4 regions of the Arthrobacter sp. P1_H7 genome follow, and region 4 is predicted to be linked to each of the others. Evidence: riboswitches for the same ligand, from Rfam matches in the RefSeq annotation. Region 4 holds a riboswitch; each other region holds the start of a gene.
What was found. Region 4 has a riboswitch for S-adenosylmethionine ahead of AC1DXI_RS02030 (bifunctional o-acetylhomoserine/o-acetylserine sulfhydrylase). Riboswitches for the same ligand answer to the same signal wherever they lie in the genome.

Region 1 (7,758 bases), on a different contig from region 4:
CTTGCTGCGCAACGACCTCAGCCACTTCGCCGTCCCGGGTTCGGTGGCCGTCAGCCGGCTGTGCGCGATCGAGAGCTACGCCACCGTGCACCAAATGGTGAGCACCATCGATGCCCGGCTTCGGCCCGGGATGCCGCGGGCCGAGGCCGTCGCGGCCTGCTTCCCCGCCGGTTCGATGACCGGCGCCCCCAAGGTCAGCACCATGGCCATCCTGGACCGGCTGGAGGCCGCGCCGCGCGGCGTGTACTCCGGGGCGATCGGCTACTTCTCCCTGAACGGGGCCGCCGACCTCGCCGTGGCAATCCGGACCCTCGTGGTCAGGGCCCTCGGCGAGGATACCGCGGAACTGAGCCTCGGCGTCGGCGGTGCCGTCACCGCCGACTCGACCCCGCAGGAGGAGTACGAGGAAATCCGGACCAAGGCGTTCGGCGTCCTCTCGGCGCTCGGCGCCGAGTTTCCCCACGGCTGAGTCGGCTCTCCCGCTGGTTCCCCCCGGCTACTGCAGGGTGGCCGTCAGCCGTGCGACGTTGTCCACGTATTTGACGCCCATCGGACGTTTCATCCAGTCCTCGAGCGTAAGTTCGCGCGAAATGCCCCGGTAGGTGTCCTCCACGGCGCTGATCCGCCGCACGATGTCCTCCCCCAGGAGCATCACCGAGACCTCCAGGTTCAGCGAGAAGGAGCGCATGTCCATGTTGCTGGAACCCAGCACGGCAACGTCGTCGTCGATCGTGAAGTGCTTGGCGTGCAGCACGAAGGGGGCCTTGTAGAGGTAGATCCGCACCCCGGCTTCAAGCAGAGCCTCATAGTAGGACTGCTGGGCGTGGTGGACCAGGAACTGGTCGCCCTTTTCCGAGACGAAGAGTTCGACATCGACGCCGCGCTGCGCCGCCGTCGTCACCGCATACAGCAGCGAGTCGTCCGGGACGAAGTACGGGCTGCAGATCGAGATCTTGCGCTGCGCCGAATAAATCAGCGTGTTGAAGAGCCGCAGATTGTTTTCGGTGATGAAGCCTGGTCCGCTGGGCACCACCTGGGCGGTGATGTTGCCGGCGTGCAGTTCGGGCCGGTGCGCGAGTTGTTCCTCAATGGACTCGTCGGTCTCGCTGAGCCAGTCGGTGGCGAAGACGACGTTGAGCGTGGTGACGATCGGTCCACGCAGGCAGGCCATCAGCTCGACCCATTCGCGGCCGATCTTGCGGTGCTTGGGGTTGTTGTAGGAGGGCTCGATCAGGTTCTGCGATCCGGTGAAGGCGATCTCGCCGTCGATCACCATGATCTTGCGGTGGTTGCGCAAGTCCGGCCGGCGCCACTGCCCCTGCAGCGGGTTGAGCGGCAGCATGGGCCGCCAGCGGATCTTGCTGGCCTTGAGCCGGGCGATCAGCTTGCGATATCCCTTGATGCGAAGCGTGCCAAGGTGGTCGAACAGGACACGGACCTCGACGCCGCGCTCGGCGGCCTCTTCCAGCGCGGTCAGCAGATCGTCCGTGACGTGGTCCGAGCTCATGATGTAGAACTCGGCGTTGACGAAGGACTTTGCGCCGCGGACCGCCTTGGCCATCGCCTTGATGGAGTCGGGGTAGCCGGGCAGCAGCTCCACTTGGTTACCGTCCACCATCGGCAGCGAGCCCAGCGTCTTGTTCAGTTCAGCGGCGGAAGCCACCCATTCGGGTCCGGCGTAGCGGCTTTCCAGCATCGCCAGTTCCGAGGTCCCGGCGCGCACTCGGGTATTGACCGCGTCCTGCTGCGCGCGGCGCTTGCGGGAGAGCCGGAAATTGCCGAACAGCAGGAACAAGGCCAGGCCGATGATGGGCACAATGAAGATGCCCAGCAACCACGCCATCGCGGTGGTGGGCCGCCGGTTTCCGGGGATGATGCCCAGGGCCAGCACGCGGATGGCGAAGTCGATCACCGTCAAAATCAGAATCGCCCAGGACGGTAAAGTTTCCGCCAGCGGAAATGGCCACAGCACAGGCGAACCCCTCAAGCTACAGGCCCGCGGAACAGTTCCGGAACGGGCAACGTGCAAATCCTATCCCGGGACCGCCGAGACTAAGCTGTAGCCATGACCACTCCTGCCCCCGTTCCTGCGCCCGCGACCGTGCTGGTCTTCCTCGACCCGGCGTTCGACGGCGGCCGCGTTGCCGACGCGTCGCAGCCGCAACTGATGGCCACGGACCTGGGCGCCACCCGCGGCGACGGCGTCTTCGAATCCCTGCTGGCCGTCGGCGGCCGGCCCCGCAAGATCCAGGCCCACCTGACCCGGCTGGCCGGCTCGGCCCGGCTGCTGGAGCTGGACATCCCGGCCGAGGACGCATGGCGGCGGGCGGTGGAAACCGCCATCCGCGAGTTCCGGGGGCAGGAACCTGCCGCGGCTGCAACGCACGGCACGGGGCAGGATGAGGTGGTGGTGAAGCTGATTGTCACCCGCGGGCCGGAGGGCGCGGCTGCCCCCACGTGCTGGGTCCAGGCCTCCGCGCCAGCGGCCGCGGGCCGCCGGCAGCGCGAGACCGGGATCGACGTCATCCTGCTGGACCGCGGCTACGACAGTGAAGTCGGCGAGCGCGCCCCGTGGCTCCTGCTCGGCGCCAAGACCCTTTCCTACGCCGTGAACATGGCGGCGTTGCGCTACGCCCACCGGCAGGGCGCCGACGACGTCATCTTCACGTCCGCGGACGGCCGGGTGCTGGAGGGTCCGACGTCGACCGTTCTGCTGGCCCACCTGGAAACCTCGGACGACGGCGCCGGCGGCGTCCGCACCGTCCGGCGGCTCATCACTCCCCAGCTGGACAGCGGCATCCTGCCCGGCACGTCACAGGGCGCCCTGTTCACCGCCGCCAAGGCCGCCGGCTGGGAGCTGGGCTACGGCCCGCTGGAGCCGAAGGACCTGCTGGACGCCGATGCGGTCTGGCTGATCTCCAGCATCCGGCTCCTGGCCCCGGTGAACCACATCGACGGCCAGGAAATCGGCACCCCGGAACTGCGGCGCCAGCTCACGGCCGAACTCAACGCCCTCTTCGCCACCATCGAATAGCAACGCGGGGTCAGGTACGGCCCATCCCATGTCCCCGGATGGGCCGTAAGTGACCCCGCGTTGGTGTTGCGCTCACCCCAGGGCGTCCGCGGGCACTGCCGGGCACCGGCGGAAGGAGGCCGGGTTGAATGCCGGGAGGGTGAACGTTGCCAGCACGGCGTCGAGCATTTCCGGGGCCCACGTGCTGTTCTCGCCCAGGGTCGCGCAGACACCCAGCACCACGGGCGTTCCGTCGGTTCGGCGGCGGATCTGGACCTGGACCGGCCCGGTCAGCCCGAGCGTGCGGACGGCGGCCAGACCCAGCTTGCGCACATCCCCGGCCTGATTCGCCGGCACCCTCCGGCTGACTTCGTCGCTGCCGGCGCGTCCATACGGAGTCCTGGTCTTCTCGAGGACCACCGCCACCGGGGCCATCGCGTTGCGTGCCGGGGTGCCGAACACCAGGCACACGTAGTCGGCGCCCGGGATAAATTCCTGGACCAGTTGCCCCGCCGGCATGTTCTTCCAGCTAACAGAGGCGGTTCCGGCCAGCAGGTGGACACCATGGGAGCCTTTGAAGACCCGCGGCTTGACCACCACGGGGCCGCTGAGGCCGGCGAGGGATGCCGGCGCGGCGGCGAGGTCGCCCGGAACCGCGAACCGGGGCACCGGAATGCCGGCTGCCTGCAGCGCCCAGGTGGTGAAAAGCTGATCGTTGGCGAGGGCCACCGCGGCAGGATCACCCACGATGATCCGCACGTCCTGGGCGAATCCGGCGCGGGCCGCGGCCAGGACCGGGAGTTCCACGGTGAGGGTCGGAATGATGACGTTGATGGCTTCGCGGTCCACCAGCCGGCGCAGGTCCAGGATCATGTCCGGGTCCGTCGCCGGCAGGAGCCTGACCGCGGCGGCGGCGGGAGCCTCCCCGGCCTGACGGGTGTCGGCGCGGGCATCGGAGCCGAGGTACGGGAGGCCCCGGGCTTCGAGCTGGGCCGCGACGGCCCGTCCGGCGGCGCTTGTAATCCCGGTAACGAGTATGCGCGGGTCCACTATTGCTCCATTCCGCCGTCACCGGCCGGACCGCGGCTGCGGCTCCGACCGTTCCAGCCACCGATTCTCAGACAGCCTGTTGATGGACAGACGAGTCGTTTCACGGACTGCTCGATTCACAAACTGCCAGAATCACCTGCAGCGCCGGCCGACGCGTCGGACCTAATCCCCCCAGTAGACGGCGAAACGTCCCGGCAGACACGAGTGGGCAGTACCCGAAACTGGAGCCCGCCACTACTCGCCCGGGCCACGGCCCGGTTACGGAACATGACGACGGCGGCGGTGCGGGCCGGCGTCGCAGGTGTTACGTTTTTGGGGAGTAATGAGAACCGGTGCCAAGCCCTGACTGGCCGGTCGGCAACCCTCCCTTTCGCGGCGGGGTGCCTCAGGTGAATACTCGGCAATCGAGAATTCGAGCTGCAAGCGTGAAAGAGGAGATCCGTCGTGACCGACACGTCAATACCCACAACAGCCACCAGTACAGTCCCCGCCGCAGCCCCCAGCACTGCACCCAGTGCACCACCTGCCGGCGAGGAAAGACTGGCCTACCGCCTGTTCACCGGCGCGGATGACCGCGCCTTTTGCGAGCGGGTGTCAGCCGCCCTGGCCGAGGGCTATGTGCTGCACGGAAGCCCCGCCGCCAGCTTCAACGGAAGCACCGTGATCGTGGCGCAGGCGCTGGTCCTGCCCGCCGCGATTGCAAGTGCGGACGCCGCCGTGGCCAATGCGGTTGATGAGCTCGACGCCGACGAGTTTGGCGCCGACGGGGCCTTCGCGGGCCACGCATGAGCTACGCCGGAGACCTCAGCCCGGATCAGGCGTGGGCCAAGCTGGAGGCCGGAGCCATCCTGGTGGATGTCCGAACCGAGGGCGAATGGGCCAACATCGGCATCCCGGACACCGCGGCCGCGGGCGAAAGCCGCAACGATCCGCTCTTCATCCAGTGGAACCTCGCCGGCGGCACGCCGAACCCGCACTTCGTGGAACAGCTAAGGCAGCAGGCGCCGGAGGACATCGCCGTCGAGCTGGTGTTCCTTTGCCGCTCCGGTGCCCGGTCGATCGCCGCCGCGACGGCCGCGACGGCCGCCGGCTACACCTCGTACAACGTCCTCGAGGGCTTCGAAGGCGAGACCGACCGCTTCGGCGAACGCACCGTCAACGGCTGGAAGAACCGCGGCCTGCCCACCAACCTCGGAAAGATTTAAGTGACTTTCAATCCCGACGCCGCCGGCTGGGCGGCCGACACCCAGGCTGTCCGCGGCGGCCTTGACCGCACCGGCTTCCAGGAAACCACCGAGCCGATCTTCCTCAACTCAGGATTCGTCTACGAGTCCGCGGCCGCCGCCGAGCGCGCCTTCACCGGGGAGGACGAGCGCTTCGTCTACTCCCGCTACGGCAACCCCTCCGTCGCCACCTTCCAGGAGCGGCTCCGGCTGCTCGAGGGAACGGAGGCGTGTTTTGCGACGGCGTCCGGCATGTCCGCCGTCTTCACCGCCCTGGGCGCGCTGTTGGCGGCCGGGGACCGGGTGGTCGCGGCCCGCTCGCTGTTCGGCTCGTGCTTCGTGATCCTCAACGAGATCCTGCCGCGCTGGGGTGTCGAGACGGTCTTCGTGGACGGCCCGGACCTGGGGCAGTGGCAAGCCGCGCTGTCCGAGCCGACCACCGCGGTGTTCTTCGAGTCGCCGTCGAACCCCATGCAGGAAATCGTGGACATCGCCGCCGTGAGCAAACTGGCGCATGCGGCCGGCGCCACGGTGGTGGTAGACAACGTCTTCGCCACCCCGCTGCTGCAGCGCTGCGGCGACCTCGGCGCGGACGTGGTGGTCTACTCCGGCACCAAGCACATCGACGGCCAGGGCCGGGTCCTGGGCGGGGCCATCCTGGGCACCAGGGAATTCATCGACGGGCCCGTCAAACAGCTCATGCGGCACACCGGTCCGGCGCTTTCGGCGTTCAATGCCTGGGTGCTCACCAAGGGCCTGGAGACCATGGCCTTGCGCGTCAACCATTCCTCGGCCTCGGCGCTGCGCCTGGCCGAATGGCTCGAGGGACAGCCTGCGGTCGGCTGGGTAAAGTACCCGCTGCTGCCGTCCCACCCGCAGTACCGGCTGGCGGTGCAGCAGATGAAGGCCGGCGGGACGGTACTCACCCTGGAACTGCAGCCCTCCCCCGGCCGCACGGCGAAGCAGGCCGCGTTCGCACTCCTGGACGCGCTGCGGATCATCGACATCTCCAACAACCTCGGCGACGCCAAGACGCTCATCACGCACCCGGCCACCACCACGCACCGCGCGATGGGTCCGGAAGGCCGCGCGGCGATCGGGCTCAGCGACGGTGTGGTCCGGCTTTCGGTGGGCCTGGAGGACGTCGAGGACCTCATCCGCGACCTCGGCCAGGCACTCAAGCAGGTCTAGGTGTACTTCCCCGGGTGCCGGCTCCCGGTCAGGCCGGGCGCAACCGGCCCAGGGGCGAACGATTATCGGCCGGCCCTTCGGTGACGGGCCCCTCGGTGGTCAGTTCGATGGCCCGCTCGACGACGGCGGGCAGGCCACCGGCCCGGAACGGGCCGCGCTGCAGCTGCGAACCGGTGCCCTCTGCCAGAATCCGCTCGACGCCCTCGCGCGCCAGCTCCAGCTCGCCCTGCTCCTCAAGCACCGGGGCCACGAAGTCCACGAGCGCCCTGACCACGTCCGCGGCCGGGGCAGGGGTGAAGGTTCCGAAGTCCAGGAGCTCCCCGCGCAGTCCGCAATTGCTGGCCTGCCAGGCGGCCATCCGCAGCAGCAGTGTGGGCACGGGGGCGGGATCGACGCCGTCGTTCCATTCCCGCGCCGCCGACTCCACGAGGGCGCGCACCAGCACGGCAATGAGGGCAGCGTCCTCGGCCCGCAGGCAGACATCCGCGACCCGGATCTCCACGGTGGGATGCTGACGGCACAGCCGCGCGTCGAAATAGACCATTCCCTCATCCATCAGGACGCCGCTTTCCACCAGCCGGGTGACCACGCGGCGGTAGACGGGGAGGCTGCCGAAGATCATCGTGGGACCCGAGCCCGGCCAGCGGTTCCAGGCCTGCGTGCGGTAGCTTTCGAATCCGGTCTCGGCCCCGTTCCAGTAGGGGGAATTCGCGCTGAGTGCTATCAGCACGGCCAGTTTGTCGCGGATCCGGTCCATCACGGCCACGCCCTCCTCCGGGGACTCCACAAAGGTGTGGACGTGGAGGCCGCAGGTCAGCTGGTTCCGGACGGTGAGCCCAAAGCGCTGCTGCATGGTCATATAGCGGGGATTCGGCGTCAGGTGCGTGGCGGAGCCTTGGGGCGACGTGGCCAGGGCTGCGACGCGGCCGCCGTGCGCCCGGGCGGCCTGGTCCGCGAGGGCCCGGCCACGCCTGAGCTGCCGGAGCAGTTCCGTGTACTCCAGGCACGGATGCGTCTGGGTCTCGATCTGTTCGAGCTTGAGTTCGTAGCTGAAATCGGCGCCTTCGTGGACCGGCTTCTGGGCCGGGAGAACCCTGGCGGCTTCCTGCTGCGGCGGCACCAGACTCGGCAGCATGAGGTCAGCGAGGGCAAGCAGCATCCCCGATTCGGGGTCCACTATCAGCAGTTCTTCCTCCACGCCGAAGGTGCGCATGAATCTATTGTGCGTCAGGATCCGCCGAAACGCCCCAAACCAATGCGGGCTCAGTCCTGGAAGTACTC
Region 2 (7,758 bases), on a different contig from region 4:
CGGCAATCCACTCGGCGAAGATGGTGCCCGTGGTGTAATACTTCCTGCCGTTGAGCAGCCAGTCCCCGCCGTGGCGCTTCAGCTTGGTCCCGGTGGTGCCGAGGACATTTCCGGACTTCTCCGTGGCGGCGTTTCCAAAGATCTCCCCGGCCACCACCTTCGGGTACCAGCGGTTCCGGAAAACCACGGATTCCAGCCCGACGGTTTCCACGAAGGCGAAGTGCGAGCGGTAGAGGTGGGCCACGGAGGAATCCGCCGCGGCGAGTTCGATGAGCAGCCGGAAGAAGGGCTCGAAGCCGATGCCGTCGCCGCCGTGTTCCGTGGGCACCCGCAGCCGGCCGAAGCCTTCCTCGTTCAGCCAGCGGACCTGTTCGAAGGGCAGGACCCGGTCCTGCTCGCGGGCCAGCGCGCCCTCCGCGATCCGGGCAAACACGGGCCGGAAACGCTGCGCGAGCGTCTCGTAGGCAGCTTCAGCCGAAGGTGCTGCGGCCGATGGCGCGGCGGGGGCTGTGGTCTCTGGTGCGTAGGACATGCGTTCCCTCGGTTGCTGTTGGCCGGACTAGAGCTTGGCGACGTCGGCGGCGGGATCCTGGTCCCAGGGGGTGGGCAGGATGCCCTTCTGGTAGCTGGCAAACCAGGCTTTGACCTCCGGGGACTGGAAGGCGGCCTTGAGGGCCGCAGCCTTCTCCGACCCGGCGAAATCCTTCCGCCCGGCAACCACGATCCGGAACGGGACCTGGTCCGCATCCGTTTCGAAGGCCAGCGCGTCGTCTTTGCTGTGCCCGGCGTCGGCGGCCATCCGGGCGACCAGGAAGCCGGCATCGACGTCGGGAAGGGTCTTGGCGAGGGACTGCTGGTCCACTTCCACGAACTGCAGCTTCTTCGGGTTGGCGGTGATGTTCTTCTGCGAGGTGTGGATCACGGTTGCGTCGGACAGCTCCAGCAGGCCGGCATCGCGCAGCATGAACAGGGCCCGGCCGTTGTTCGCCGGGTCCACGGGGATGCCGATCTTGGCGCCGTCCGGGAGCTCGTCCAGGGACTTGTACTTGTCAGACCAGATGCCGCCCGGCGCGCTGTAGACGTAGAACAGTCCCACGTTCTCCAGGCCCTTGTCCTGGTTGAACTGCTTCAGGTAGGCGTTGTGCTGGAAGAAGTTGGCGTCGAATTCGCCGTTGGCCACGGCCAGGTTGGGCTGGATGATGTCCGTGACGTACGTGGGCTCCAGGGTCCAGCCCTGGGCCGCGAGCAGCTTCTGGGCCAGCTTGGTTGGTTCCTGGTACGGGGCGGACTCGGTGACGATGATCTTGATCGTCTTGCCGCCGCTGGCGCCGGCACCGCCGGGGTTGGTGAGGCCGCAGCCGGTCAGTGCCGCGGCGGACACTGCGCCGGCGCCGGCGAGGGCATACTTGAGGAAATTTCTACGCTGCATGGTCTTGGTCCTTTGTGGTGGTTCGCGCTGAGCTATGGCTAGGCCGTGACGGTGGCGGGCTGGTTTTCGGCAGCCGCGGAGAATTCGGTGAAGGCTCCCCGGAAGGCGGCGGCGGGGTGGCGGCCGTTGAGGCGCGGCCCGGCGCCGAAGAGCTTTTCGCGCAGGGTTCCCGGCGCGTAGCCGGTCTGGGCCAGGCCACGGCTGCGCAGTTCCGGCAGCACCCCGTCGATGAAGTCGGTGTAGGAGCCGGGGATGGTCTGGTTGATGATGTTGATGCCGTCGATTCCGGCGTCCTGCCACTGCTCGAGGCGGTCGGCTATCTGGTCCGGCGTTCCCACCACCCGGTTGGCCCGGCTGCGGTAGAGCGCAATGTCGCGGAGGGTGGGGTTGCCGCCACGGACGGAGGCGCGGATGGCCGTGAGATGGCCCTGGCTGCCTTCGGTCTCCAGGTCACCGAGCGGCGTGTCCAGCGGCAGGCCGCCGAGGTCGACGCCGAACCCGCCGCCCACGTGGGCCAGCAGGGCCTCAATGTCCAGGCTGTCCTCGAGTTCGTCGGCTTTGCGGTTCGCCTCGGCTTCGGTGCCGCCCACCACGAAGTGCATACCCTGCAGGAACTTCACGTCATCCGGATGGCGGCCGGCGGCAACGGCCTGATCCCGGACGGCCGCGGTGTACTTCGCGGCCACCTCGGTGCTCGGCGCGAGGGTGAAGGTGGCCTCGGCGTTGGCGGCGCAGAACTGCTGGCCGCGGCCGGAGCTCCCGGCCTGGAAAAGCACCGGGGTGCGTTGCGGCGACGGGGCCGCGAGGTGGGGCCCGTCGATCGAGTACCGGGGTCCGCGGTGGTAGATCTTGCTGACTTTCTCCGGGTCCGCGTGGACTCCGGTCTCCTTGTCCCGGAGCAGCGCATCGTCTGCCCAGGACCCTTCCCACAATTTGTAGGCGGCCTCGACGTATTCGTCCGCCCAGTCGTAGCGTTCGTCATGCTTGGTCAGCTCTGTGGCGTTGAAGTTCCGGTGCGCGTTTTCCAGCACGCTGGTGACGATGTTCCAGGCCACGCGGCCGCCGCTGATGTGGTCCAGCGTGGACATCTGCCGGGCGAACTGGAACGGGTGGCTCTGGATCACCGACGACGTCGCGGCCAGCCCGATCTCCCGCGTTCCGGTGGCGAGCGCGGACAGCAGGATGAGGGGGTCGTTGGAGGGCACCTGCAGTCCCTTTTTCAGCAGCGATGCCCAGCCGCCGTCGTAGTCGCCGTAGAGACCGACGACGTCGGCGAAGAAGATCGCGTCAAACTTCGCGTCCTCGAGCTGGCGGGCCAGGTCGACCCAGAGCTGGAGTTCGTTGAACCGGTGCTGCTGGGCTTCCGGGCGCCGCCACTGGCCGCCCATGATGTGGCTGGACGTGTTCATCACGAAGGCGCTGATCAGCAGGCGGGGGCGGGGTCCGTCGAAGCGGGTACTGGGTGTTGAAGTCATGGGGTGCTTTCCGCTGGGGAGGTGGGAAGAGGGTGCTGCGGGACGCTCAGAGGCGCTTGTCCAGGCGCCGGGCAACATAGGACCCGCCCAGCTGAACGATGGTGACCAGCAGGATCATCAGGACAATCGCGGTGATCATGAGCGGAGTTTCGTAGCGGTAGTAGCCGTACCGGATGGCGAAGTCGCCGATTCCGCCGCCGCCCACCAGGCCGGCCATCGCCGAGTAGGAGATGAAGCTGACGGTCATGATGGTGATGGAGCTGACGAGTCCGGGCTTCGCCTCCACAATCAGGACGTCCCGGACGATCTGGGACCGGCTGGCGCCCATGGACCGTGCCGCTTCGACCACTCCGCCGCCGAGCTGGCTCAGGTTCTGTTCCACAAAGCGGGCGAAATAGGGGATGGCGTTGAGAGTCAGCGGGACAATGACGGCGGCCGTGCCGATGGTCGTGCCGACAATGAACCTGGTCACGGGAATGATCGCGATCAGCAGGATCAGGAACGGGAACGAGCGGAGCAGGTTGACCAGTCCGTCCAGGACGCGGTGCAGTTTTGGCCGGTGCTTGAGCCCGTTGGGACCGATGGTGTAGAGCAGGACACCCAGCGGTGTCCCGAGGAGCACCGCCAGCGGGATGGCCACCAGCAGCATGGTGAGGGTCTGCCCCATGGCGACGCCGATTTCGGGCAGGACTTCCAGGACGCGGTCAAACATTGATCAGGCCCTCCGACTCGGCTGTGGTGTGGGTGCCCCTCCCGGAGCGGTCCAGCTGGATCTCATCGGAGACCAGGTAGCGGCCGATCGACGTCGCCGGGTGGAAGCCGGGGCGCCGGAGTTCGGTGAGGTCGAACTGCTCCACCACCCGGCCCTCTTCCATGACCGCGACGTTGTCCGCGATGGCCTTGATGACGTTCATCTCGTGGGTGACCACCACGATCGTGATGCCGAATTCGGCGTTGACGTCGGCCAGGTACTGCAGGACCGATGACGTCGTCCGGGGATCGACAGCCGACGTCGGCTCGTCGCAGAGCAGCACCTTGGGCCCGGTGGCGAGGGCGCGGGCGATCGCCACCCGCTGTTTCTGGCCCCCCGAGAGCTTGGCCGGATATGTCCCCGCCTTGTCGGCGAGGTCCACGATTTCCAAGGTTTCGGCGGCCCGCCTTCGGCGTTCTGCCTTCCCGACGCCGGCGAACTTCAGGGACAGCTCCACATTTTCCTGGGCCGTGAGGTTGTTGAGGAGATTGAAGTGCTGGAAAATCATGCCGATGTCGTGCCGCTTGGTCCGGAGCTCGGCGTCGGAGAGGGTCACCAAGTCCACGCCGTCCACCAGGACGCGTCCCGACGTCGGGCGCTCGAGGAGGTTGATGTTGCGCAGCAGCGTGGATTTGCCGGCGCCGGAGAACCCGATGATGCCCTGAATGGTGCCCCGCCTGATGTGCAGGCTGACGTCGTCGACGGCCGTGAAGGGGCCAGCGGCCGAAGCGAAGGACGTGCTGACGTTCTGGATCTCGATCACAGGCCCCCACCTGCTCGGGGCCGCGGCGCTGCCGCTGTCTGCGTGTTCATGATTTCCTCCGGGCTCGCCCGAGGAAAGCCCTGGGTCCTGGCTTCCGGGCAGCGCTGAGCGAAGCCGCGGGAGCCTAAGAACACAGTGGTTCTCCATCGGTCCTGGCGGTAGCACCGTCCTCAAAGAGGGGGTTGCTGCGGCGTCACAGAGCCAGATCTCTCAGCCGCTCGGGATGGTTACGAGTCCATCTCACACGGCAATGCGGCGGATACGGAAAAAGCCGGTCACATTTTGTAACCGACTCTTCCCAACCTGTTGATCGTCATTCCCGGGCCGTTAGATGCCCACGCGCCAGCCTTCGCGGGCCGGGCACGCGTCCACGACGACGTCCAGCCCGGCGGCTTTGGCGCGGTCCGCCGCGGCCTCGTCGAAGACGCCCAGCTGCAGCCAGACGGCTTTGGCGCCTACGGCGATGGCCTCGTCAATGACGGCCCCCACCCTGTGGGAGTTGACGAAGCAGTCCACGACGTCGATCGGGTGCTTCTCCGCCGGGATGTCCGCCAGGGAACGGTACCCCTTCTCCCCGTGGACGTCGTCGCCGGGAAGGTTGACCGGAATGATGGTCATGCCCATCCGGTCCCGGACATAGAGGGAGACTTCGTACGCCGAGCGCCATTCGTTGGTGCTGAGGCCGACCACCGCCCACGTGCCTTTGGTTCGCATGAGGCGGTCAATGACTGCCGGATCGTTAACATGGGCCATGCATCAACCTTACTCCTGCGGCCTTTCCGGACAATCGCCGAATAAATGAATGATTTCGACCGGGCCCAGGCCGCGTGAACGAATATTACAGCGCTCCCAGGCGTCGATTTTGTGGAATCCTGCATCTGAAGTTCTAGTAGGTAATGACCATCCCGAGCGGCCGAGAGACCTGGATCGATGACGCCGCAGCAACCCCCGGTGACGTGAGATGACCATTCCCACGGAACTGTTCCGCCCTCCTTCGAGCAAATTCGAGGGAACCGGAGGGACCAAGGGTGCTACTGCCAGGACCGATGGAGTGCAGCAATGACCCCTGAGAATTATTCCGCCCTGCCCACCTTTCCCCGGCACGGCGCCGCCGCGACGGCGGGAACTGCCCAGGCAGAGACGGTTGCGTTCTGGGAAACCCAGGCTCTCCGCCTCGACTGGGCGGACGTGCCCGGCGGCGCAATGGAGCGCGCCAAGCCCTGGCACACCGCGCACCGCCGGGTCCCGGCCGACGTCGAGGCCGGCATCGGACCGCAGATCACCTGGTTCGAAGGGGGCAGACTCAATGTCGCCTACAACTGCGTCGACCGCCACGTAGCGGCGGGGCGCGGGGACAAGGTGGCCCTGCACTTCGAGGGCGAGCCCGGTGACCGCCGTGCCGTCACCTACGCCGACCTCCAGCGCGAGGTCTCCAAAGCCGCCAACGTCCTCCTGGATCTCGGCATCACCAAGGGCGACCGGGTGGTCATCTACCTCCCCGTCATCCCCGAAACCGTCATCATCACCCTCGCCGTGGCCCGCATCGGCGCCATCCATTCCCTGGTCTTCGGCGGGTTCTCCGCGGAGGCCCTGAAGTTCCGGGTCGAGGACACCGGCGCCAAGCTCCTGGTCACCACCGACGGCCAGTTCCGCCGCGGCACCGCCGTGCCGGTCAAGGACAACGCGGACGCCGCCGTCTCCGGCGACAACGCCATCGAACACGTCCTGGTGGTCAACCGGACCACTCCCGCGGGCGAACTGGACACCGTCCCGATGACCGCGGGCCGCGATGTGTGGTGGCACGACGCCGTCGGGTCCGCCTCCGAGACTCACGTGGCCGAGGCGTTCGACGCCGAGACGCCGCTGTTCATCATGTACACCTCCGGCACCACCGGCAAGCCCAAGGGCCTGGTCCACACCTCCGGCGGCTACCTCACGCAGGCGTCCTGGAGCTTCGAGCACCTGTTCAGCAACCCCGACCCGGCGCTGCGGGAGAAGGACGTGCACTGGTGCACGGCCGACCTCGCCTGGGTCACCGCGCACACCTACGAGCTCTACGGCCCGCTCTCCAACGGCGCCACGCAGGTCATCTTCGAGGGCACACCCAACACCCCGCACCCGGGCCGGCACTTCGAGATCATCGAACGCTACGCGGTCACGCAGTACTACACCGCGCCCACCCTGGTCCGCTCCCTCATGGGCTGGTTCCCGGACGGCGTCCCGGCCACGTACGATCTCTCCTCCATCCGTCTGCTCGGCACGGTGGGCGAGGCCATCAACCCCGAGGCCTGGCGCTGGTTCCGGGCCAACATCGGCGCCGGCACCGCCCCGATGGTGGACACCTGGTGGCAGTCCGAAACCGGCGCCACCATCCTCTCCCCCGCGCCGACGGACACCGCGTTCAAACCCGGCTGCGCGGCCCGCCCGCTGCCCGGCGTCAGCACACGAATCGTGGACGACGCCGGCAACACGGTGCCGCCCGGCGTACAGGGTTTCATCGTGGTGGACTCCCCCGGCCCCGCGATCGCCCGGACGGTCTGGGGCAACCCGCGCCGGTACTTCGATTCGTACTGGCGCCAATACGCCGAGCAGGGCTGGTTCCTCGCCGGTGACGGCGCCAAGTATGACGACGACGGCGACATCTGGATCCTCGGGCGGGTGGATGACACCCTCAACGTCTCCGGACACCTGCTCTCCACCATCGAGGTCGAATCGGCGCTCGTCTCCCACCCGGACGTGGTGGAGGCCGGCGTCTGCCCGGTCGCGGACCCAAAGACCGGCCACGCGATCGTCGCGTTCGTGGTCCCCACCCGCACCCTCCCCTCGCAAGCTCGGGCAGGGAACCCTGCGGGCGTGGGCCCAAACTCATTTGCTGAGGAGCTCCGCAACCACGTCGCGAAGCAGATCGGGCCGATCGCGAAGCCGCGGGACGTCGTCGTCGTTCCCGATGTGCCGAAGACCCGCAGCGGCAAGATCATGCGCCGGCTGCTGACCCAGCTGTTCGAAGGCACAACGCTCGGTGACACCACCTCGCTGCAGAACGAACTATCCATCGCGGGCATCCAGGATGTGCTGCGCGACCGCGCGGCGGAATTCCTGGCAACAGCAAGCCCCACCCGGAAGTAAAGGAACACCCATGACTGAGATCAGCAACGTCGCCCGTCTTTCCGAACCGCTCAAGTTCGCCTACTGGGTCCCCAACGTCTCCGGCGGCCTGGTGGTGTCCACCATCGAACAGCGCACTGGCTGGGACTTCGAGTACAACAAGAAGCTGGCCAGGATCGCGGAAAACTCCGGCTTCGAATACGCCCTGACCCAAACCCGGTACGCCGCCTCCTAC
Region 3 (7,758 bases), on a different contig from region 4:
CCTGGACGGCGAGCAGGAGCATGGAAACGGCGCCGACAATCAAGGCGCCAAGGGGGAGCGGGAGGCCGAAAAGCAGGTACAGGGCGATAGCGCCGCCCACCACCTCAGCGAGGTCGGTGGCGGCGGCGACGACTTCGGCCTGCACCCAGAAGGCGCGGCGCCAGAACGGCTTGAGCCGTTCACCGAGGATCTCCGGAAGGCTCTTGCCCGTGACGATCCCGAGCTTGGCGGACTGGTACTGGACGAGGACGGCCATGACGTTGGCGGCCACGAGGACCCACACCAGCAGGTAGCCGTACTGCGCGCCGGCGGTCAGGTTGGCGGCCACGTTTCCGGGGTCCACGTAGGCGATCGATGCCACGAACGCTGGCCCCAACAGGCCGATCAGCGCCCTGCGGGCACCCGGGTGTTTGTAGGTGGGGGCGGCGTCCTGCGCCGGTTGCCCGTGTCCTTTTACCTCCAGCACTGCAGCTCCTGTGATTGGCGCGTCCGCGTCGACCCGATGATCGGCGCCGGCCGGAAAGCAGCCGGTGTCAAAGTTCCATGCGCCTACAAGTAATTATTAGGCATACCGAAACAATAAGCCCGGCGCGGCCCTGCGTGCAATCCGGGAATCCGGGGGGAGCGTGCATCAGGCCCGGAAGGCCCGCCACGTCTGGGTGAGGTAAGGCAGCCGGAGCACGTCGCCTGGGGTGTGCCCCAGGTGCTCGTGCAGGTACCAGGCGAGGTTGGCCATGACCTTGGCCCGGGTGGATTCCGATGCCGCGAGGTAGTAGCTGCGGGACTTGGTCAGCTCCTGGATGTCCTCCGTGGTGACGGAATCCTCCCACCGCGTCACGTGGCTCTCCAGCCCGGTGAACTCGGGGCCCACGGCGGGGCGGAAGTGTGGTTTGAGGACGTCCCCGGCGTGCATGATCCGGGAGAGGCGGTGCACCCAGGGCACGCTGGTGTCCAGCTGGTTCCAGATCAGGCCCAGCACTCCGTGCGGCCGGAGGATCCGGGCAATCTCGGTGCTGGCCAGGCCAGGGTCGCACCAGTGCCACGCCTGGGCGACCGTGACGAGGTCGAAGGACTCCGGCTCGAGACCGGTGTCCTCGGCGCTGCCCTCGATGGCGATGACGTCCGGCAGGGTCCGGCGCAACTGCTCGAGCATGTCGGCCGAGGGGTCCACAGCCACCGTGCCCAGTCCGCGTTTTGCCAGGAGCGCAGTGAACTTCCCGGTACCGGCGCCAATGTCCGCGGCGTCCTTGGCCCCCGCCGGGACCAGCCAGCCGGCCGACTCCTGCGGATAGCCGGGGCGGACACGTTCATAGTGTTCCCCGCCGTCCTGGAAGCTTTGTCCGAGTTCCTGGCGCCGCCCGCTGTGCAGCTTAGGTCCACTGTGCAGCCTAGCTTCACTGTGCAGCCTGGGGCCGGCGCTTGCCACGTGCGATCTCCTTCGGAAGGTCCTGCTTGTTTCAGATACCTTTCGAATTTACCGCACCCGCGCCGGGCCCTGATCCTGCGCTAGTCGAGGGTGCAGGGCGCAGCGCCGGCGGTGCCCGGGGTGTTCGGCGCCCAGTGGGGGTAGCTGCGGGTATCGTTGGCCGGCACCCAGCGGCCGGCGTCCACCACGTAGTCCCAGCCGAGTCCGTTCTGCCGCAGCTGCTGCAGGCCGGCCAGCAGGCGTTCGGCATCCTCCAGCCGCGAGCCCAGCCCGAAGCTGGCCCGCAGGGAGCCGGAGGGCAGGCCGAGCCGCTTGAGCAGCGGGTGGGCGCAGAAGCGGCCGTCGCGCAGGCCAATGCCGTGTTCAGCCGACAGGTAGGCGGCCACCAGCCCGGCGTCGAAGCCTTCCACGGAAAAGTTCACGACGCCGATCGTGCCGGTGCCCGGCTGACCGCCTTCGGAGGAAGAAGCGGAAGGCGAATCGGCAAAGATCCGGTGCACGGTTACTCCGTCGATGCCCTGGAGGCCTTCGACGAGGAAGGACCGGATGGCGTCCTCGTGGGCCTGCCACTGCTCCGGGTCCAGGGCTGCAATGACCTGGGTGGCACGGGCGAGGGCCGCCGCGCCAAGGACGTTCGGCGAGCCGCCCTCGTGCCGGGCAGGTCCCGTGGTCCAGCTGACGGAGTCGAGCCGGGCGTCGCGGACCGCGCCGCCACCGGCCAGGTGCGGGGTGCCGGCGTCGAGCCAGTCCGTCCGCCCCACCAGCACGCCCGCGCCGAACGGGGCGTACAGCTTGTGCCCAGAGAAGGCGAGGTAGTCGACGCCGTCCGCGGCGATGTCAATCCGCCGGTGCGGGGCCAGCTGCGCGGCGTCGACAACGATCCTGGCGCCGTACTCGTGTGCCAGCGCGGCCAGGGCCCGGATCGGCAGGATCTCCCCGGTGACGTTGGAAGCGCCGGTGACGGCCAGCAGGCTGACGTCCCCGCGCGCCAGCTCGTCGCGCAGGCGGTCCACCGTGGCCGCGAGGGTAGGGGCGGCCACGACGCTGCGGTGCGGGACATTCTGCCAGGGCAGGAGGTTGGCGTGGTGCTCGATGTCGAGGTAGACGACCTCGCCCGCGGGCCGTCCGTCGCGCAGCGGCAGGCAGCCAGCCAGCAGGTTCAGGGAATCGGTGGTGTTGCGGGTGAAGATCACGGAATCGTCCGGCCGGCCGCCGACGAAGTCCCGCACGATGTCCCGGGCGTTCTCGTAGACGGACGTGCTGATCTGCGATGCGTAGCCGGCGCCGCGGTGCACGCTGGCGTAGTACGGCAGGATTTCGTTCAGGTAGGCCGAGACCACGGACAGGGCCGGGGCGGAGGCGCCGTAGTCGAGGTTGGCGTAGCGGGTGTGGCCGCCGGTGATCAGCGGCGCCTGGATTTCCGCCCCGGTAACGGCGGCCAGCGGGCGGGCCGCGAGGGCGAGGCGGCCATCAGCCTGCCCTGCAGACTGTTCTGCACCGGCGGCATGGAATTCGGGGGCAACGGGGAAAATGGCAGTTGTCATGGGACCTCACTCGAACAGGACCCCACACCGTGGGAATCCGCGCTTGCCGGGTCCGTTCCGGACCGGCCAGGTCGTCACCCGGGGCACCCCACCGCGACTGGAGGGTTGCCGGCCAGCAAACCGGGGTTTAGCGCTGGCACTCGTGACCTGCATCGAGCGTAGGACATCCGCGCAGCCGGGGAAAAGGCGGCCGCCGATTGTGAAGCGGATTATTACGGGCGCGGTTCAGTTGTTGGGGTGGGCCGGGAAGAGGTCGTCGAGTCCGGGGTTGAGCCGCTTGAGGACTTCCGAGTGCAGGATCGAATTGGTGGCCAGGGCGTTGCCGCCGAAGGGTCCGTCCTCGCCCTCGAGCGAGGTGAAGCGGCCGCCGGCCTCGGTCACGATCGGGACCAGGGCGGCCATGTCGTAGAGGTTCAGCTCGGGCTCGCAGGCGATGTCCACGGCACCCTCGGCCACGAGGCAGTAGGACCAGAAGTCACCGTAGGCGCGGGTCCGCCACACTTCCTCGGTCAGGCCCAGGAACTCATCCAGGTTCCCGCGTTCCTTCCAGCCGCCAAGGCTGGAGTAGGACAGCGAGGCGTCCTCGAGATTGGAGACATTGGATACCTTCAACCGTGTGGCGGCGGCGAGCGAGCGGCCCGTGTAGGCGCCCGCACCCTTGGCGGCCCACCAGCGCTTGCCCAGTGCCGGCGCGCTGACTACGCCGACCACCGGTTCGCCCTCATCGACGAGGGCGATCAGGGTGGCCCAGACCGGGACGCCGCGGACAAAGTTCTTGGTGCCGTCGATCGGGTCGATGATCCACCGGCGGGAACCGTGGCCCGAGCTGCCGAATTCTTCGCCCAGGACCGCGTCCCGCGGACGTGACCGGGAGAGCTGGCCGCGGATGGCCTCTTCCGCGGACTTGTCGGCATCGGTGACGGGTGTGAGGTCGGGCTTCGTCTCGATCCGAAGGTCGAGCGCCTTGAAGCGGCTCATGGTCTGGGAATCGACCGAATCTGCCAGTACATGGGCAAGGCGCAGGTCATCGTTGTAGCTCGAAGCGGGTTGGCTCATGGTTCCAAACTACCGTCAAACCGGGCTGCCGGGCGGGAGGCCGCGGCACGGCGCCGCAGCCCGGTGGCCGGGCCGGCTAGGAGACGGTGCCCAGTTCCTTGGTTTCCTGTGCTTCCATCCGCGGGTCCGTGCCCAGCAGCCGGCGCAGGGACGCGAGCCTGGCCGGTCCCGAGGGCCCCGCGTGCCCGGCCGCAACCCATTTGTCGACGCCGCAGTTGACGGCGGTGGAGTCATGCTTGCAGCCGCGTTCGCAGTCATCGGTTCCCGGTTCCAGGTCCGGGAAGGAACGGAGGATCCGGTCGGGGTCCACGTGGGCCAGGCCGAAGGACCGGATACCGGGGGTGTCGATGATCCAGCTGCCCGCCGGGGCATCGTTGACCTTGAGCGCCAGTGCCGAGGAGGACGTGTGGCGGCCGCGGCCGGTTACCGCGTTTACGCCTCCCGTGGCCCGCTCGGCCCCGGTCAGGGCGTTGACCATGGTGGACTTGCCGACGCCGGAATGGCCCAGCATCACTGTGACCTTGCCGTCGAGGTAGTCGCGCAGCTGGGACACCGCGTCCTTGTCGAGCCGGGCGGAGAGCCCGTCGTCGGAGCGGGCGTCGATGCCGGAAGCGGCGGAGTCCGCGGTCTTGGAGATGATGACGGGAAAATCGAGGTGCTGGTAGTTGGACAGCAGTTCGGCGGGATCCTTGACGTCGGCCTTGGTGACGAGCAGCAGCGGCTCAATGCCGGCGTCGTACGCGGCCACCAGTGCGCGGTCGATGAAACCGGTCCGCGGCTCGGGGTTGGCGGCGGCGACCACCACCACCAGCTGGTCGGCGTTGGCCACGACGGCGCGTTCGATCGGGTCCGTGTCGTCGGCGCTGCGGCGCAGCAGTGTCTTGCGGTCCTGGATCTTGACCAGCCGCGCGAGGGTGTCGGGCTCGCCGGTGACGTCGCCGACCAGGGAGACGAAATCGCCGGCAACCACGGGGTTGCGGCGCAGCTCCCGGGCGCGGGCCGCGATGATCTTGCGTTCGTCCGGGGTCCCTTCGCCGACGACGGCGGTGTAGCGGCCGCGGTCAACGGTGATGATGCGTCCGGTGACGGCGTCGTCGTAGCTGGGCCGGTCCTTGGTGCGGGGGCGGGTGCCCTTCTTGTTCGGCCGGATCCGGACGTCGGACTCGTCCCAGGAATCAGTGCTGCGTGCCACCGGCGGTGTCCTCATCTGCGGCGGGTCCCTGTGCCAGCATCGCTTCCCAGAGTTGCGGGAAATCGGGCATGGTCTTGGCCGTGGTTGCGATGTCCTCGACCTCCACGCCCGGTACGGCAAGGCCGAGGATGGCGCCGGCGGTTGCCATACGGTGGTCCGCGTAGCTGTGCACCACACCGCCGTGCAGCGCGGCCGGGCGGATGATGAGGCCGTCGGCGGTCTCTTCGGCGTCGCCGCCGAGGCGGTTGATTTCGGCGACGAGGGCGGCGAGCCGGTCCGTTTCGTGGCCGCGGAGGTGGGCGATGCCGCTGAGCCGCGAGGGGCCGGCGGCGAGGGCGCAGAGTGCGGCCACGGTGGGGGCGAGCTCGCTGGTCTCGTCGAAGTCGCCGCCCTTGATCTCCGGCCCTCCGCTGACGGTCAGGGTGCCGCCGTCCACTGTCACGGTGGCGCCCATGGCGGTAAGGATGCCGCGCCACAGATCACCGACCTGGGTGGTTTCCGCGGGCCAGTTCGGGATCCGCACGGTGCCGCCGGTGGCCAGGGCCGCCGCGAGGAACGGGCCGGCGTTTGAGAGATCCTGCTCGATCCGGACGTCGAAGGCGCGGATCGGGCCGGGGGAGACAACCCAGTGGTTCGGCACCGAGTCATCGACCGCCACGCCCACGCCGCGCAGCACGGCCACGGTCATGTTGATGTGGTCCAGGCTCGGCACGGGCTTGCCGGCGTGCTCCCGGCTTTGATGTTCGAGGTGGAGTCCCTCGGTGAAGCGTGCCCCGGCCAGCAGCAGGGCGGAGACGAACTGGGACGAAGCGCTGGCATCGATGATCAGGTGGCCGCCGCGCACCTCGCCCGTGCTGTGGACGGTGAACGGCAATGACGACGCCCGACCGCCGTCTGGCGCGGTCACTGCCACACCCAGGCCGGCCAGGGCCTCGATGATGGTGCCCATGGGGCGTTTGCGGGCGTGCGGGTCGCCGTCGAAACGGGACTCACCACGGCGCAGCGCCGCCACCGGAGGCACAAAGCGCATGACCGTGCCGGCGAGGCCGCAGTCGATCGCCGTGTCCGCAGCGGCGGCGTCCATGCTGATCGGGACGATTTCCAGGTCGGGGCCGAAGGCGCCGTCGCCGGGAACCTCCGTAACGGTGGCCCCCAACTGACGCAGGGCCTCAATCATCAGCGCGGAATCCCGGGAGTGGAGTGGTGCCCGCAGCCGGGACGGGCCGTCCGCCAGGGCGGCGAGCACGAGGTACCGGTTGGTCAGGGACTTGGATCCCGGAACGGTGACCGTGGCATCGACCGGCCGTGCGGCGAAGGGGGCGGACCAGTGCGGACCGACGCTGGCAGGGTGGGACGGGGCAGCTGCTGAGGGGGTGGTGCCAGTCATTACCGTCTTAGGCTCCGGCAGAGTGGTCTACGGCCTTGCGGACGACCTTGTCGGCCTTCTTCAGCTGCTTGTTGGTGGTCTTGCGGGCATCGGCGGCGAGGTGTCCGGCGCTCTTCTTGGCATCCGCGGCCAGGTGCCCGGCGCGCCAGGCCAGGCTGGGCTTGCCGGCGGTATCGACCGCGGCGAGGAGCGCGCCGCCGGTGAGGGAGACGTTCTTCAGGAGCTGTTTGCGGCGGGCGTCGCGGGCTTCCTTCGAGGAGATGTCCGCGCTGCGCCATTCGACGTAGCCGTTCAGGATCGAAATGACGGCGAGCAGGGTGGCCGCCAGCCGGGCGGACTTGCCGAGGGCGAAGCAGACGCCGGCACCGATCTGGGTGCCGCCGATCACGCGTGCCACGACTTTTTCATTCGGCTGGAACGGCAGGGCGTCGGCCGTACGGCGCAACAGGGGGGACAGCTGGGCCGCAGTGTCATCCGCATTCTTGAGCTTGTCCATGCCGGCGAGGACGAAACTGGAAGCGAGCATGGGCCGGGCGAGAAAGCGGACAAACGACATGAATTTCCTCCTGGATGGACGAACAGCGGCTTCACTGCGGGAGAACCGGTTCTAGTCTTGCACTTTTGCGGAATATTTGCCCGCAGGACGTGGTTGTGAAAGGCAGATCCCAGCAGGCCAACGAAGGCGGAGATTTGACTCTGGTCAAAGACAGGACGGAACCGGAAGCCGGTTCCGGGCAATCATGGACCCTCGCGCTTCCGGCGGTTCCGGGTGCCCGGCGGAAGGTGACAGTAGACTTGAACGCAATGAGCACCATGGACCCGGCCGTTGCGGCCATGCACGAGGTTGCCGGAAACGACGCCACGCCCACCAAGACACCTGATGCCGGCGCGTCCGCCGCCTTGGAGACCGAGGTGGACGGGAAGCCCCTTGATGTCTCCACCGAGTCCGCGGAAGAGCGCCGGGTGCGCTTTGAACGTGACGCGATGCAGTACGTGGACCAGCTGTATTCGGCGGCCATGAGGATGGCCCGGAACCCCTCCGACGCCGAGGACCTGGTCCAGGAGGCGTATACAAAGGCGTTCTCCGCGTTTCACCAGTACAAGCCCGGAACCAATCTGAAGGCCTGGCTGTACCGCATCCTCACCAACACGT
Region 4 (7,758 bases):
CCTGGGCCTCGCCGACCACCCGGACATCATCGCTGCGGCGAAGACCGCGATGGACGAGCGCGGCTTCGGCATGGCCAGCGTCCGCTTCATCTGCGGCACCCAGGACCTGCACCTGGCACTGGAAAAGCGCGTCTCGGCGTTCCTCGGCACCGAGGACACCATCCTGTTCTCCAGCTGCTTCGACGCCAACGGCGGCGTGTTCGAGTCCCTCTTCGGCCCGGAAGACGCCGTCATCTCGGACGCCCTGAACCACGCGTCCATCATTGACGGCATCCGGCTCTGCAAGGCCCAGCGCTTCCGCTACGCCAACCAGGACATGGCGGACCTCGAATCGAAGCTGATTGAGGCCACTACGCAGGAGAACCCGGCCCGCCGCAAGATCATCGTCACGGACGGCGTCTTCTCGATGGACGGCTTCCTCGCCCCACTCGAAGCGATCTGCGACCTCGCCGACAAGTACGACGCCCTGGTCATGGTGGACGATTCCCACGCCGTCGGCTTCATGGGCGCCACCGGTGCGGGCACGCCGGAGCACGCCGGCGTCTCGGACCGTGTGGACATCTACACCGGCACGTTCGGCAAGGCCCTCGGCGGCGCCTCAGGCGGCTACGTCTCCGGCCGCGGCGAGGTCGTGGCGATGCTCCGCCAGAAGGCCCGCCCGTACCTGTTCTCCAACTCGCTGGCCCCGGCGATCGTCGCGGCCACGCTCAAGGCCCTGGACCTCGTGGAAAGCTCCGGCGAACTGCGCGGCAAGCTCTTCGCTAACGCTGAGCTCTTCCGGAACCGCATGTCCGAGGAAGGCTTCGACCTGCTCCCCGGCGAGCACGCGATTGTTCCGGTGATGTTCGGCGACGCCGTCATGGCGGCCAAGGTGGCCGACGCCATGCTCCACAACGGCGTCTTCGTGACGGCGTTCAGCTACCCGGTGGTGCCCAAGGGCGCCGCCCGGATCCGCGTCCAGCTTTCGGCCGCGCACAGCGCCGACGACGTCGAGGCCTGCGTCCAGGCGTTCGTGCGCAGCCGCGCTGCGGTGGGCGCAGCCTAGGCTGGATCCCTGAGGCCGGGCCCCACTTTCAGCACGGGGTCCGGCCCCACTCCAGGGGCCCGGCCCCACTCCAGGGGCCCGGCCCGCCCGTTCATCCTGGCTTTGCCCGGCCCGGCCCGGCCTTGCGCGTTCACCCCGGCTTTCTCCACAGGCTTGTCCGCGGGACATGCCCAGCTCCGGCGGCGAGGACTGGACATAATGCCACTATGTCCAACGGCCACGAGCAACGAAGGGCATGTCCCGGGCCGGCACGCGGCAACGGGGGGGGGCATGCCCAGTCGTGCGGACCAGGGAAGGGCATATCCCGGGCCGGCCCGCGGCAACGGGGGACATGGCCAGTCGTGCGGACGAGGAAGGGACATGTCCAGCGGTGCGGAACGTGGCGATGGCACGTCGGCCACCTTCGAACGATCCACTGGCGTCTTGTCGGCTACTGCCGCCCGGGCGCAGGTCGCGGCACGGCCTGACCCGAGAATCTGCAAGGATGGGACCATGTCAGCTCATTACGATGTCGTAATTGTCGGCGGCGGGATCGCCGGCCTGTCCCTTGCCTCCACCCTGGCCGGGCAATGCCGCGTGGCCCTGATCGAAGCCGAGCAGACCCTGGCCTACCACACCTCGGCCCGCTCGGCCCGGCAACTGATTCCCAGCTACGGCCCGCCCGTGGTCCAGGAACTGACCGTCCGGACGCTCGACCTCATCGCAGCCGAGGACGCCGGACGTCCGGAGCCGGTGCTCACCCCGCGCAGCTTCATGCTGATCGGGGACGACGCCACCGTCCGGGCGGAGGCCAGCGGCCACATGCGCCGGATCACCCACGCCGAGGCACTGGATCTGTGCCCGGCCCTGGTCCCGGACTCGTTCAGCGCCGCCGGGCTGGACACCGGATCCTTCGCCTGCAACGCCCCCGTGCTGCTCGAGGACCACCGCCGCCGTGCCGAAGCGGGAGGCGTGGACATCATCACCGGCGCCAGGGTCCATTCGGCCCAGCGCCTCGGCACCGGCTGGGAACTTGGCGCCGGGCAGGAAGGCTTCCAGTCCGCCGTCGTGGTCAATGCCGCCGGTGCCTGGGCCGACGAGCTCGCCGTCCTCAGCGGCGTCGAGAAGCTCGGCCTGCAGCCGTACCGGCGCACCGCGGCGATCGTCGACGTCGAGAATCCCCTCCCGGAGGCCTGCCCGATGGTGGCGGCGGCCGATGACAGCTTCTACTTCCGGCCCGACGGCGGCCAAGTCCTGATCTCGCCCGCCGAACACGTGCCGAGCGGGCCCGAGGACGCCCGGCCCTATCCCGGCGACGTCGAACGGCTCGTCGCCCGGCTCAACACGATCACGACACTCGGGATCCGGAACGTCCGCACGGCGTGGACGGGGCTGCGGACGGAGGCGGCCGACGGCGTCCCCGTGGTGGGGTTCGACGCCGAGGCCACCGGATTCTTCTGGCTCGCCGGCCAGGGCGGGTACGGTTTCCAGACCTCATCCGGCGTCGCGGAGCTGGCCGCCGGGCTGATCCTCGCCGGCCAGGGTTCCGCCGCCACGGCCACGGCTGTGCCCCCGCCGGTGTCCCCGGCAAGGGACGCCAGTCCGGCATCCCGGACAGCGGAGGCGCTGGCCGCGACCCGCTGGTCCATCCGGCGCTGAAGAATGGATCCATGAGTACCCTCATCACCAATATCGCCGAACTGATGACCCAGGACGCGGAACACCGCGTCCTCCGCGACGCGGCGGTGGTGATCGAGGGGGAGCGGATTTCCTGGCTCGGCCCCGCAGCCGACGCCCCGGCCGCGGACGAACGGGTGGACGCCGGGGGCCGGGCGCTCCTGCCGGGCTGGGTCGACTCGCACACGCACCTGATCTTCGCGGGGGACCGCACGGCCGAGTTCGAGGCCCGGATGGCGGGACAAAGCTACAGCGCCGGCGGGATCGCCGTCACCACCGGCGCCACCCGGAGCACGAGCGACTTCGACCTCACCCGGCTGGCGATGGGCCGCGTCGCGGAGGCCGTGTCGCAGGGCACCACCTACCTGGAGACCAAAACCGGCTACGGCCTGGACCTCGAGAACGAGGCCCGCAGCGCCCGCATCGCCTCCACCGTGGCGGACGAGGTGACATACCTGGGGGCGCACCTCGTGCCCGCCGGGATGGACGCGGAGGAATACACGGAGCTGGTCTGCGGGCCGATGCTCACCGCAGTCCGGCCCTACGTCCGCTGGGCCGACGTCTTTTGCGAGCAGGGCGCCTTCAACGAGGACCAGTCCCGCCGGGTGCTCCTGGCCTGCAAGGCCGCCGGGCTGGGGCTGCGCGTCCACGGCAACCAGCTCGGCGAGGGCCCGGGCGTCCGGCTGGCGGTGGAGGTCGGCGCCGCCAGCGTGGACCACGTGAACTACCTTTCGGCCGCGGACGTCGATGCCCTCGCCGCCAGCTGGTCCGGGTGGGACGCCGCCGGCAGCGGCACGCGCGGCACGGTTGCCACCTGCCTGCCGGCCTGCGATCTTTCCACCCGGCAGCCGCTGGCCCCCGGCCGGGAACTGCTCGACGCCGGTGTGCAGCTGGCGCTGGCCTCCAACTGCAACCCAGGCACGTCCTACACCAGCTCCATGGCGTTCTGCGTCACCACCGCCGTGCTGCAGATGCGGCTCAGCGTCCACGAGGCGGTGCGCGCCGCGACCTACGGCGGCGCGCTGGCCCTGGGCCGGGAGTCCGGGAACGACGTCGACGGCGAACGCGCGGTGGGCTCGGTCGCCGTCGGACACCGGGCGGACCTGCACCTGCTCAACGCGCCTTCCGCCACGCACCTGGCCTACCGGCCCGGCATCCCCTTGACGCACGCGGTGTGGCGGGCCGGTGTAGCGCAGCCCATCCGTTAGCCGGCCGGTCCGCCGACGGGCCCTAGAACATCATGGGCGGCGCGTCCAGGACGGTCTCGTCCACGCGCCTCTTCTCCCACTGCGTGAAGGGCTTGTCGAGCTCGTACTTCCCGCGCGCGGTGCGCAGCAGGGTGCGGACCTCGGCGTTCTCCGGGTTGTTCAAGGATTCGAAATATTCCACCGACCAGTGGAACCAGCGCATGCAGAACAGCCGCATGGTCAAGCCGTGCGTCACGAACAGCGCGTTTGGGGCATAGCCGGGCTTGGACCAGTGCCGGTGCAGGGTTTCCATGAAGGAGGAAATCCTGTCATACACATCGGAACCGGACTCGCCCTCGCGGAAGCGGTAGAAGAAGTGCCCGTAGGCGTTGCGGAGCTCCTTCTGGTCCTCAATGTCGCCGGCGATCTGAAAGTTCGCCCAGTCCTGTTCGCGCAGGCGCGGTTCCTCGATCACCCGCTCCACGAGCGGGCCGAGATTCAGCGCCTCGAGGGTCTGGTAGGCGCGCAGGTACGGGGAGACGTAGACGCACACCGGGCGGCCGTCCAGCTGACGCCGGACCTCTTTCCCGGCCGCGGTGGCCTGCTCCAGGCCCAGGGGTGTCAACGGGATCCGGTAGTCCGGAACACGGTTGTAGATCGAGGTGTCGGCATTGGCGGCAGACTGGCCGTGCCGGATCATGATGATTTTCCGGGGCGCGCTCATAGTCCCCAAGCATAGGGCTCCCAAAAAGCAAGTGCCGCAGGCACAACCCCGTTCGGCCGGCACCACGCGGGCACCAGCAAACTATCGGCAAGTGCAGGCAAGATAGAACCATGTTGGTTCCCTCCCGCCGTCGGCTGCGGTTCGAAGTGTTGATTGTCCTGGGGTTGTCGCTGGGGCAGTCCGCGGTCTACTCCCTGGTGCAGCTGCTGGACAAGATGACCACGGCGCCGCTGGCCCAGGGGACATCCACGCTGAACCGTTCGCAGAGCGCGCGCGAATACTTCGACCTCACGTACCAGTTGCTGGACATCGTCTTCGCCCTGGTCCCGGTGGCCCTCGTGATCTATTTCCTCACCGAGCACTGGCCGGCCGGTCAGCGCGGGACCTCGGCGTTCCGAAGGATCGGCTTCGACTTCGCCCGGCCCGGCAAGGACCTGCTGCAGGGCCTGGGACTCGCCGCGCTGATCGGCATTCCGTCCCTGGGGCTCTACGCGGCGGGCCGGGCGATGGGGATCACGACGGCGATCATCCCCAGCGCCCTGGACGCGTACTGGTGGACCGTGCCGGTGCTGGTCCTCTCCGCGATCCGGCACGCGGTGGTCGAGGAAGTGATTGTGGTGGCGTACCTGCTGGACCGGCTCGGGAAACTGGGCTGGAGCGTGCCGGCCGCCATTGCCGCCAGCGCCCTGCTCCGCGGCAGCTATCACCTGTACCAGGGGTTCGGGCCGTTCATCGGCAACGCGGTGATGGGCGTCGTCTTCGCGCTGGTGTACACGCGGACCAAACGGGTGATGCCGCTCGTGATCGCCCACGCCATCCTGGACACCGTGGCGTTCGTGGGGTTCAGCCTGTTCGGCAAGGCCGTGGGCCTGGGCTGAGCGCGTGGTCCGGCACGCTTGGGACGCGCCGTCGCCCGGCCTTAAATGATCTCGGCCGCCGTCTCCTAGGTGACATCGTTGGCACCTAAGAGATGGCGGCCGAAGCGTGGGGCAGGTGGAGCGTTAGATCGTGACCGCTCCGGAGGCGGTCTCGAAGGTGACGGAGAGGATGCCGGGAGTACCGTGCGGCGCGATCCAGTTCACGGCGACGTCTTCCAGCGGCTTTTCAACTGGTTCGCCCAGCCACTCCGTGACGCGGGCTGCCGAACCGGCAATGGTCAGTGCGGACATCTTGACATCGCTCGCGTAGGCGTTGGACGGGTGCAGTTCCGGGTCGCCCTCCCACTTGAGCATGTAGGGCACCTGGGGGTCGGCGATGAGCCCCAGGATGCCGATCTGCTTCCAGACCAGTTCGCGGCCGTCGGGAAACTTCCGGTTGCCGTTGACGGCGGCGCGGCCGAGCCTCTCCTCGAACGGGGCCAGGTCGTCAACCTCGACGCACCAGCCCATCCAGCCGCCGCCGGCCTCGGAACGTGCCCGGACGGCCTGGCCGAACGGGGCCTTGTCGGAGGCCGGGTGGTTCAGGACCTCCACGACTTCCAGGTACTTGTGTCCCGCGAGCGGGATAATCATGTTGCGTGTCCCGAAACGGGGGTGCACTCCACCCTTCACGGCTTCAACGCCGAGGGCAGACGCAATACGTTCAGTGGTGGCTGCCAAGCCATCGTGTTCACAGGCGTAAGAGACGTGATCCATGCGCATGCCATCATCTTGGCACTTTGTGATGGACCTCTCAGCTTAGGCTCCCCTAACCGTCATGGGACGTCCGGGGGCGCTGACCGGGGCGGCCCGGGAAGCGCCGACAGGGAGACCGTCTTCATCTTCGTCACAAAGCTATCCAAGGCTCCGCCGCCATTCCTACACTGAAGCCAGGTCATGAGTGCCAGCGCACAGCCCCGGCTTGCTGGCCGGCAACCCTCGTATCGCGGTGGGGTGCCCCGGGTGAAGACCTGGCCGCCCGGCGCCCGCCGGAGGGCAAGCGCGGCGCCAGTCCGGTCCGGGCCGAAAGCCCCGGCCGGTGCTGTGCCCAGTGACTCGAGGAGCATCAATGTCCAACGCCTGGTCCTTTGAAACCCGCCAGATCCACGCCGGCCAGGAGCCGGACAGCGCCACCGGCGCGCGTTCCCTGCCCATCTACCAGACGACGTCGTTCGTGTTCCCCAGCGCCGAAAGCGCCGCGAACCGCTTCGCGCTCGCCGAACTCGCGCCCATCTACACCCGGATCGGCAACCCCACCCAGGACGCCGTCGAACAGCGCGTGGCCAGCCTCGAAGGCGGCCTCGCGGCCCTGCTGCTCAGCTCCGGCCAGGCCGCCGAGACGTTCGCGATCCTCAATATCGCCGAGGCCGGGGACCACGTGGTGGCCAGCCCCAGTCTCTACGGCGGAACCTACAACCTGCTCGCCCACACGCTGAAGAAGTTCGGCATCTCCGTGACCTTCGTGGCGGACCCGGACAACTTGGACCAGTGGCGGGACGCCGTCCAGCCCAACACCAAGCTGTTCTTCGGCGAAGTGGTCTCCAACCCCCGCCAGGACGTGCTGGACATCGAGGGCGTCTCCCGCGTGGCGCACGAGGCCGGCGTGCCGCTGGTCGTCGACAACACGCTCTCCACCCCCTACCTGATCCGGCCGATCGAGTGGGGCGCGGACATCGTGGTCCATTCCGCCACCAAGTACCTCGGCGGGCACGGCGCCGCAATCGCCGGCGTGATCGTGGACTCCGGCAACTTCGACTTCGGGAAGGACCCGGAGCGGTTCCCCGGCTTCAACACCCCGGACCCCACGTACAACGGCCTGGTCTACGCGCGCGACCTCGGCGCCGACGGCGCACTGGGCGCGAATCTTTCCTACATCCTCAAGACCCGGGTCCAGCTACTGCGCGACCTCGGCTCCGCGGTGTCCCCGTTCAACGCCTTCCTCATCGCCCAAGGCATCGAAACGCTGAGCCTGCGCGTGGAGCGCCACGTGGCCAACGCCACCAAGGTGGCGCAATGGCTGGAGGGGCGGGACGACGTCGAATCGGTCGCCTACGCCGGGCTGCCCTCCAGCCCCTGGTACGAGCGCGGCCGCAAGTATGGGCCCAAGGGGACCGGCGCCGTCGTGGCGTTCAACATCGCCGGGGGAGCGGAGGCCGGCAAGCGGTTCGTCGATGCCCTCGAACTGCACTCGCACGTCGCGAACATCGGCGATGTCCGGTCCCTGGTGAT

Region 1: it holds a riboswitch for S-adenosylmethionine, as region 4 does, so the genes downstream of both, AC1DXI_RS11885 (DUF1737 domain-containing protein) here and AC1DXI_RS02030 (bifunctional o-acetylhomoserine/o-acetylserine sulfhydrylase) in region 4, are expected to answer to the same signal.
Region 2: it holds a riboswitch for S-adenosylmethionine, as region 4 does, so the genes downstream of both, AC1DXI_RS13455 (methionine ABC transporter ATP-binding protein) here and AC1DXI_RS02030 (bifunctional o-acetylhomoserine/o-acetylserine sulfhydrylase) in region 4, are expected to answer to the same signal.
Region 3: it holds a riboswitch for S-adenosylmethionine, as region 4 does, so the genes downstream of both, AC1DXI_RS03665 (aminotransferase class V-fold PLP-dependent enzyme) here and AC1DXI_RS02030 (bifunctional o-acetylhomoserine/o-acetylserine sulfhydrylase) in region 4, are expected to answer to the same signal.

What each region holds. Positions count from the first base shown of each region.
Region 1 covers NZ_JBFUCO010000010.1:206,470-214,227, forward strand. Annotated here, with positions in the region: gene pabB (aminodeoxychorismate synthase component I) at 1-469, shown strand, start outside; gene cls (cardiolipin synthase) at 497-1,972, opposite strand; gene AC1DXI_RS11875 (aminodeoxychorismate lyase) at 2,066-3,034, shown strand; gene AC1DXI_RS11880 (ATP-grasp domain-containing protein) at 3,107-4,063, opposite strand; SAM riboswitch class IV at 4,382-4,495, shown strand; gene AC1DXI_RS11885 (DUF1737 domain-containing protein) at 4,604-4,852, shown strand; gene AC1DXI_RS11890 (rhodanese-like domain-containing protein) at 4,849-5,268, shown strand; gene AC1DXI_RS11895 (O-succinylhomoserine sulfhydrylase) at 5,269-6,477, shown strand; gene AC1DXI_RS11900 (glutamate--cysteine ligase 2) at 6,506-7,690, opposite strand; gene AC1DXI_RS11905 (UDP-N-acetylglucosamine 1-carboxyvinyltransferase) at 7,741-7,758, opposite strand, start outside.
Region 2 covers NZ_JBFUCO010000012.1:28,286-36,043, reverse strand. Annotated here, with positions in the region: gene AC1DXI_RS13475 (acyl-CoA dehydrogenase family protein) at 1-532, opposite strand, end outside; gene AC1DXI_RS13470 (MetQ/NlpA family ABC transporter substrate-binding protein) at 560-1,429, opposite strand; gene AC1DXI_RS13465 (LLM class flavin-dependent oxidoreductase) at 1,468-2,904, opposite strand; gene AC1DXI_RS13460 (methionine ABC transporter permease) at 2,951-3,616, opposite strand; gene AC1DXI_RS13455 (methionine ABC transporter ATP-binding protein) at 3,609-4,418, opposite strand; SAM riboswitch class I at 4,559-4,648, opposite strand; gene AC1DXI_RS13450 (CoA-binding protein) at 4,746-5,171, opposite strand; gene acs (acetate--CoA ligase) at 5,478-7,544, shown strand; gene sfnG (dimethylsulfone monooxygenase SfnG) at 7,555-7,758, shown strand, end outside.
Region 3 covers NZ_JBFUCO010000003.1:154,723-162,480, forward strand. Annotated here, with positions in the region: gene AC1DXI_RS03655 (Nramp family divalent metal transporter) at 1-466, opposite strand, end outside; gene AC1DXI_RS03660 (class I SAM-dependent methyltransferase) at 632-1,426, opposite strand; gene AC1DXI_RS03665 (aminotransferase class V-fold PLP-dependent enzyme) at 1,507-2,970, opposite strand; SAM riboswitch class IV at 3,005-3,118, opposite strand; gene hisN (histidinol-phosphatase) at 3,196-4,026, opposite strand; gene rsgA (ribosome small subunit-dependent GTPase A) at 4,103-5,218, opposite strand; gene aroA (3-phosphoshikimate 1-carboxyvinyltransferase) at 5,202-6,605, opposite strand; gene AC1DXI_RS03685 (DoxX family protein) at 6,613-7,161, opposite strand; gene AC1DXI_RS03690 (sigma-70 family RNA polymerase sigma factor) at 7,410-7,758, shown strand, end outside.
Region 4 covers NZ_JBFUCO010000002.1:288,201-295,958, forward strand. Annotated here, with positions in the region: gene AC1DXI_RS02000 (glycine C-acetyltransferase) at 1-1,045, shown strand, start outside; gene AC1DXI_RS02005 (NAD(P)/FAD-dependent oxidoreductase) at 1,538-2,683, shown strand; gene hutI (imidazolonepropionase) at 2,695-3,909, shown strand; gene AC1DXI_RS02015 (histidine phosphatase family protein) at 3,932-4,612, opposite strand; gene AC1DXI_RS02020 (CPBP family intramembrane glutamic endopeptidase) at 4,723-5,490, shown strand; gene AC1DXI_RS02025 (VOC family protein) at 5,614-6,252, opposite strand; SAM riboswitch class IV at 6,423-6,538, shown strand; gene AC1DXI_RS02030 (bifunctional o-acetylhomoserine/o-acetylserine sulfhydrylase) at 6,599-7,758, shown strand, end outside.